3 regions of the Clavibacter tessellarius genome follow, and region 1 is predicted to be linked to each of the others. Evidence: riboswitches for the same ligand, from Rfam matches in the RefSeq annotation. Region 1 holds a riboswitch; each other region holds the start of a gene.

Region 1 (2,266 bases):
GTCGCTGCCCCGTCAGTTCTTGCCGAGGGCTTCGCGCCCACGGCGCGTTCGCTCGCGGGAGCGCTCGAACATGAAGAGTCCGATGAACATGACGATCACAACGGCCCAGATGATGCCAAGGGTCGCGTTCTGCTCTCGGATGGCCGACGCCAGGATGAACCCCTGCACGCTGAACGCGAGGATCGCGGTCCCGATCACGCGGAAGCCTCGCCGTGAGCGGCGCTTAGCTTCTGCAGGGCTGGGGGCGTCGGCCATGACCCGATCTTGGCCGATGGCTAGCGGGTCTGCCAGCGTCCGCCGAGGGATCCCTCCCCGGACCAGCGCGGCGTCGCGCGACGTGCGCTGTGACTTTCGCCGCTTAGTGGCGTCTGATCTTGATCAATCGATGGCGGCCCGGGCTGCGGTGGAGTGCCAGCGACACCCTTAGCCCGCGGCCTACTTCCCCGCCGTCAAGCTGCCGCGTGAGCGCGCGCGCGTGCCGCTGCGGTGCCTAACCGAATGCTGCTGCCCAAGCGCACGTCCGGCACCAACGGGTGGATGAGCCTCTGGGGCAGCAACGGTCGGGAAGTACGTCCTCGCCGCTCTCATGTTCGCCGGCCGCGTCGGTCCGATCGGGCTAGCGTCGGCCCTGGCCATCCGACGGCGGACCCTCCTCTACGAGTGGCCGGCGGATCGCCCCGTCATCGGGTAGCCCGCACCGACGCTGGCGTTCCCGGACCCTTCGCTGTCCCACGGGCCGAGGGGTGGCACACGATTCGATGTGCGGCGCGGGCTACACTCGCGGCGGCGATGGATCCCGCCAGGACGACCCGTCCGAACCGCACCGCTTGCTGATGGTTCCTATCCCACCCGTACGGGTGGTCGCTTGCGGTGCCATCGGTCCTGAGGCGATCACCTGCGCATCGACGCAGAAAGCAGCCAGCGTGTTCACTGACCCCAGCCAAGTCCTGGACTTCATCACGAACACGGACGTCACGTTCCTCGACGTCCGGTTCACTGACCTTCCCGGCGTCCAGCAGCACCTCACGATCCCCGCATCCACGGTCGACGTGAAGTTCTTCACGGAGGGGATCGCCTTCGACGGGTCGTCCATCCGCGGCTTCGCGAGCATCCACGAGTCGGACATGCAGCTCATCCCCGACGTGACGACGGCCTACATCGACCCGTTCCGCATCGAGCGCACCCTCATCATGGTGTTCGACATCTACAACCCCCGCAACGGCGAGATCTACGCCCGCGACCCGCGCCAGGTGGCCAAGAAGGCCGAGAAGTTCCTCGCCGCGTCCGGCATCGCCGACACCGCGTTCTTCGCGCCCGAGGCCGAGTTCTACATCTTCGACGACGTCCGCTACGAGGTGAACCAGCACACGAGCTTCTACTCGGTCGACTCCGAGGAGGGCGCCTGGAACTCGGGCCGCGAGGAGGAGGGCGGCAACCTGGGCAACAAGACGCCCTACAAGGGCGGCTACTTCCCCGTCAGCCCGGTCGACAAGCAGGCCGACCTCCGCGACGACATCAGCCTCAAGCTGATCGACGCCGGCCTCATCCTCGAGCGCGCGCACCACGAGGTGGGCACGGGCGGCCAGGCCGAGATCAACTACCGCTTCGACACCATGGTGCACGCGGCGGACGACATCCTGAAGTTCAAGTACATCGTCAAGAACACGGCCGAGCAGTGGGGCAAGACGGCCACGTTCATGCCGAAGCCGCTGTTCGGCGACAACGGCTCGGGCATGCACACGCACCAGTCGCTCTGGAACGACGGCAAGCCGCTGTTCTACGACGAGGCCGGCTACGGCGGGCTGTCGGACGTCGCGCGCTGGTACATCGGCGGCATCCTCAAGCACGCGCCCGCCATCCTCGCGTTCACGAACCCGACGGTGAACTCGTACCACCGCCTCGTCCCCGGCTTCGAGGCGCCCGTCAACCTCGTGTACTCGGCGGGCAACCGCTCGGCGTCGATCCGCATCCCCATCACGGGCACGAACCCGAAGGCGAAGCGCATCGAGTTCCGCGCGCCCGACGCGTCGAGCAACCCGTACCTCGCGTTCGCCGCGCAGCTCATGGCCGGCATCGACGGCATCAAGAACCGCATCGAGCCGCACGAGCCCGTCGACAAGGACCTCTACGAGCTCCCGCCCGAGGAGGCGAAGAACATCCCGCAGGTGCCCGCGTCGCTCGGAGCCGCCCTCGAGGCGCTCGAGGCCGACCACGAGTTCCTCACGGCCGGCAACGTGTTCACACCCGACCTCATCGAGACGTGGAT
Region 2 (2,266 bases), on a different replicon from region 1:
CTTGTCGACGGGCTCGTGCGGCTCGATGCGGTTCTTGATGCCGTCGATGCCGGCCATGAGCTGCGCGGCGAACGCGAGGTACGGGTTGCTCGACGCGTCGGGCGCGCGGAACTCGATGCGCTTCGCCTTCGGGTTCGTGCCCGTGATGGGGATGCGGATCGACGCCGAGCGGTTGCCCGCCGAGTACACGAGGTTGACGGGCGCCTCGAAGCCGGGGACGAGGCGGTGGTACGAGTTCACCGTCGGGTTCGTGAACGCGAGGATGGCGGGCGCGTGCTTGAGGATGCCGCCGATGTACCAGCGCGCGACGTCCGACAGCCCGCCGTAGCCGGCCTCGTCGTAGAACAGCGGCTTGCCGTCGTTCCAGAGCGACTGGTGCGTGTGCATGCCCGAGCCGTTGTCGCCGAACAGCGGCTTCGGCATGAACGTGGCCGTCTTGCCCCACTGCTCGGCCGTGTTCTTGACGATGTACTTGAACTTCAGGATGTCGTCCGCCGCGTGCACCATGGTGTCGAAGCGGTAGTTGATCTCGGCCTGGCCGCCCGTGCCCACCTCGTGGTGCGCGCGCTCGAGGATGAGGCCGGCGTCGATCAGCTTGAGGCTGATGTCGTCGCGGAGGTCGGCCTGCTTGTCGACCGGGCTGACGGGGAAGTAGCCGCCCTTGTAGGGCGTCTTGTTGCCCAGGTTGCCGCCCTCCTCCTCGCGGCCCGAGTTCCAGGCGCCCTCCTCGGAGTCGACCGAGTAGAAGCTCGTGTGCTGGTTCACCTCGTAGCGGACGTCGTCGAAGATGTAGAACTCGGCCTCGGGCGCGAAGAACGCGGTGTCGGCGATGCCGGACGCGGCGAGGAACTTCTCGGCCTTCTTGGCCACCTGGCGCGGGTCGCGGGCGTAGATCTCGCCGTTGCGGGGGTTGTAGATGTCGAACACCATGATGAGGGTGCGCTCGATGCGGAACGGGTCGATGTAGGCCGTCGTCACGTCGGGGATGAGCTGCATGTCCGACTCGTGGATGCTCGCGAAGCCGCGGATGGACGACCCGTCGAAGGCGATCCCCTCCGTGAAGAACTTCACGTCGACCGTGGATGCGGGGATCGTGAGGTGCTGCTGGACGCCGGGAAGGTCAGTGAACCGGACGTCGAGGAACGTGACGTCCGTGTTCGTGATGAAGTCCAGGACTTGGCTGGGGTCAGTGAACACGCTGGCTGCTTTCTGCGTCGATGCGCAGGTGATCGCCTCAGGACCGATGGCACCGCAAGCGACCACCCGTACGGGTGGGATAGGAACCATCAGCAAGCGGTGCGGTTCGGACGGGTCGTCCTGGCGGGATCCATCGCCGCCGCGAGTGTAGCCCGCGCCGCACATCGAATCGTGTGCCACCCCTCGGCCCGTGGGACAGCGAAGGGTCCGGGAACGCCAGCGTCGGTGCGGGCTACCCGATGACGGGGCGATCCGCCGGCCACTCGTAGAGGAGGGTCCGCCGTCGGATGGCCAGGGCCGACGCTAGCCCGATCGGACCGACGCGGCCGGCGAACATGAGAGCGGCGAGGACGTACTTCCCGACCGTTGCTGCCCCAGAGGCTCATCCACCCGTTGGTGCCGGACGTGCGCTTGGGCAGCAGCATTCGGTTAGGCACCGCAGCGGCACGCGCGCGCGCTCACGCGGCAGCTTGACGGCGGGGAAGTAGGCCGCGGGCTAAGGGTGTCGCTGGCACTCCACCGCAGCCCGGGCCGCCATCGATTGATCAAGATCAGACGCCACTAAGCGGCGAAAGTCACACACCTGGTCGGAGAGCGGCAGGGCGGCGCGGAGCTCGCTCTGCACGGTGTCGACGCGGGGCAGGATCAGCGCGGCCGAGACGCCGACGCCGACGACCGCCAGGACGACGACGCCCACGGGGATCCACAGGCGCTTGCGCTTCCACAGCGGGCGGCGCGGCCGGTCGGCGCGGTCGCCGCGATCCGCGCGGCCGGCGCGGGCCGTGCGGTCCCGGCGGTCGGCGCCCTCGGCGGGGTCGCCGGTGATCTCGGGGCCCGTCATCGGTCGCGGTCCCAGGTCACGGCCGGGCGGCCGGCGGGGAACGCGCGGCCGTTGCCGACCGCCGGCCGGGGCTCGGCCACGCCGGCGCCCGCGGCGACGCCCGCGCCGACGAGGGCGCGCTCGCGCTCGGCGGCCGACGCCGTCTCGTCCGGCAGCGGCTCGGGGGCGCTCACGGGTCCGGTCACCTGCTTCCGCGTGGTGGAGAACCAGAAGAAGAGCACGAGGATC
Region 3 (2,266 bases), on a different replicon from region 1:
CGCTCGCAGCGTCCGGCAAGGGATCCCTTGAAGGACGCATCCGTGGGCGGCGCGGTGCTCGGTGGCGGGTCACGACCGGCGTCGCTGCCCCGTCAGTTCTTGCCGAGGGCTTCGCGCCCACGGCGCGTTCGCTCGCGGGAGCGCTCGAACATGAAGAGTCCGATGAACATGACGATCACAACGGCCCAGATGATGCCAAGGGTCGCGTTCTGCTCTCGGATGGCCGACGCCAGGATGAACCCCTGCACGCTGAACGCGAGGATCGCGGTCCCGATCACGCGGAAGCCTCGCCGTGAGCGGCGCTTAGCTTCTGCAGGGCTGGGGGCGTCGGCCATGACCCGATCTTGGCCGATGGCTAGCGGGTCTGCCAGCGTCCGCCGAGGGATCCCTCCCCGGACCAGCGCGGCGTCGCGCGACGTGCGCTGTGACTTTCGCCGCTTAGTGGCGTCTGATCTTGATCAATCGATGGCGGCCCGGGCTGCGGTGGAGTGCCAGCGACACCCTTAGCCCGCGGCCTACTTCCCCGCCGTCAAGCTGCCGCGTGAGCGCGCGCGCGTGCCGCTGCGGTGCCTAACCGAATGCTGCTGCCCAAGCGCACGTCCGGCACCAACGGGTGGATGAGCCTCTGGGGCAGCAACGGTCGGGAAGTACGTCCTCGCCGCTCTCATGTTCGCCGGCCGCGTCGGTCCGATCGGGCTAGCGTCGGCCCTGGCCATCCGACGGCGGACCCTCCTCTACGAGTGGCCGGCGGATCGCCCCGTCATCGGGTAGCCCGCACCGACGCTGGCGTTCCCGGACCCTTCGCTGTCCCACGGGCCGAGGGGTGGCACACGATTCGATGTGCGGCGCGGGCTACACTCGCGGCGGCGATGGATCCCGCCAGGACGACCCGTCCGAACCGCACCGCTTGCTGATGGTTCCTATCCCACCCGTACGGGTGGTCGCTTGCGGTGCCATCGGTCCTGAGGCGATCACCTGCGCATCGACGCAGAAAGCAGCCAGCGTGTTCACTGACCCCAGCCAAGTCCTGGACTTCATCACGAACACGGACGTCACGTTCCTCGACGTCCGGTTCACTGACCTTCCCGGCGTCCAGCAGCACCTCACGATCCCCGCATCCACGGTCGACGTGAAGTTCTTCACGGAGGGGATCGCCTTCGACGGGTCGTCCATCCGCGGCTTCGCGAGCATCCACGAGTCGGACATGCAGCTCATCCCCGACGTGACGACGGCCTACATCGACCCGTTCCGCATCGAGCGCACCCTCATCATGGTGTTCGACATCTACAACCCCCGCAACGGCGAGATCTACGCCCGCGACCCGCGCCAGGTGGCCAAGAAGGCCGAGAAGTTCCTCGCCGCGTCCGGCATCGCCGACACCGCGTTCTTCGCGCCCGAGGCCGAGTTCTACATCTTCGACGACGTCCGCTACGAGGTGAACCAGCACACGAGCTTCTACTCGGTCGACTCCGAGGAGGGCGCCTGGAACTCGGGCCGCGAGGAGGAGGGCGGCAACCTGGGCAACAAGACGCCCTACAAGGGCGGCTACTTCCCCGTCAGCCCGGTCGACAAGCAGGCCGACCTCCGCGACGACATCAGCCTCAAGCTGATCGACGCCGGCCTCATCCTCGAGCGCGCGCACCACGAGGTGGGCACGGGCGGCCAGGCCGAGATCAACTACCGCTTCGACACCATGGTGCACGCGGCGGACGACATCCTGAAGTTCAAGTACATCGTCAAGAACACGGCCGAGCAGTGGGGCAAGACGGCCACGTTCATGCCGAAGCCGCTGTTCGGCGACAACGGCTCGGGCATGCACACGCACCAGTCGCTCTGGAACGACGGCAAGCCGCTGTTCTACGACGAGGCCGGCTACGGCGGGCTGTCGGACGTCGCGCGCTGGTACATCGGCGGCATCCTCAAGCACGCGCCCGCCATCCTCGCGTTCACGAACCCGACGGTGAACTCGTACCACCGCCTCGTCCCCGGCTTCGAGGCGCCCGTCAACCTCGTGTACTCGGCGGGCAACCGCTCGGCGTCGATCCGCATCCCCATCACGGGCACGAACCCGAAGGCGAAGCGCATCGAGTTCCGCGCGCCCGACGCGTCGAGCAACCCGTACCTCGCGTTCGCCGCGCAGCTCATGGCCGGCATCGACGGCATCAAGAACCGCATCGAGCCGCACGAGCCCGTCGACAAGGACCTCTACGAGCTCCCGCCCGAGGAGGCGAAGAACATCCCGCAGGTGCCCGCGTCGCTCGGAGCC

The links. Region 1 has a riboswitch for fluoride ahead of glnA (type I glutamate--ammonia ligase). Riboswitches for the same ligand answer to the same signal wherever they lie in the genome.
Region 2: another riboswitch for fluoride. It lies ahead of glnA (type I glutamate--ammonia ligase); the one in region 1 lies ahead of glnA (type I glutamate--ammonia ligase).
Region 3: another riboswitch for fluoride. It lies ahead of glnA (type I glutamate--ammonia ligase); the one in region 1 lies ahead of glnA (type I glutamate--ammonia ligase).

Annotation. Positions count from the first base shown of each region.
Region 1 is NZ_CP040789.1:26,146-28,411, forward strand. Features, by position in the region: gene FGG90_RS15590 (hypothetical protein) at 13-255, opposite strand; fluoride riboswitch at 777-850, shown strand; gene glnA (type I glutamate--ammonia ligase) at 924-2,266, shown strand, end outside.
Region 2 is NZ_CP040788.1:3,081,926-3,084,191, forward strand. Features, by position in the region: gene glnA (type I glutamate--ammonia ligase) at 1-1,197, opposite strand, end outside; fluoride riboswitch at 1,271-1,344, opposite strand; gene FGG90_RS14740 (hypothetical protein) at 1,694-2,038, opposite strand; gene FGG90_RS14745 (O-antigen polymerase) at 2,035-2,266, opposite strand, start outside.
Region 3 is NZ_CP040790.1:34,437-36,702, forward strand. Features, by position in the region: gene FGG90_RS15810 (hypothetical protein) at 93-335, opposite strand; fluoride riboswitch at 857-930, shown strand; gene glnA (type I glutamate--ammonia ligase) at 1,004-2,266, shown strand, end outside.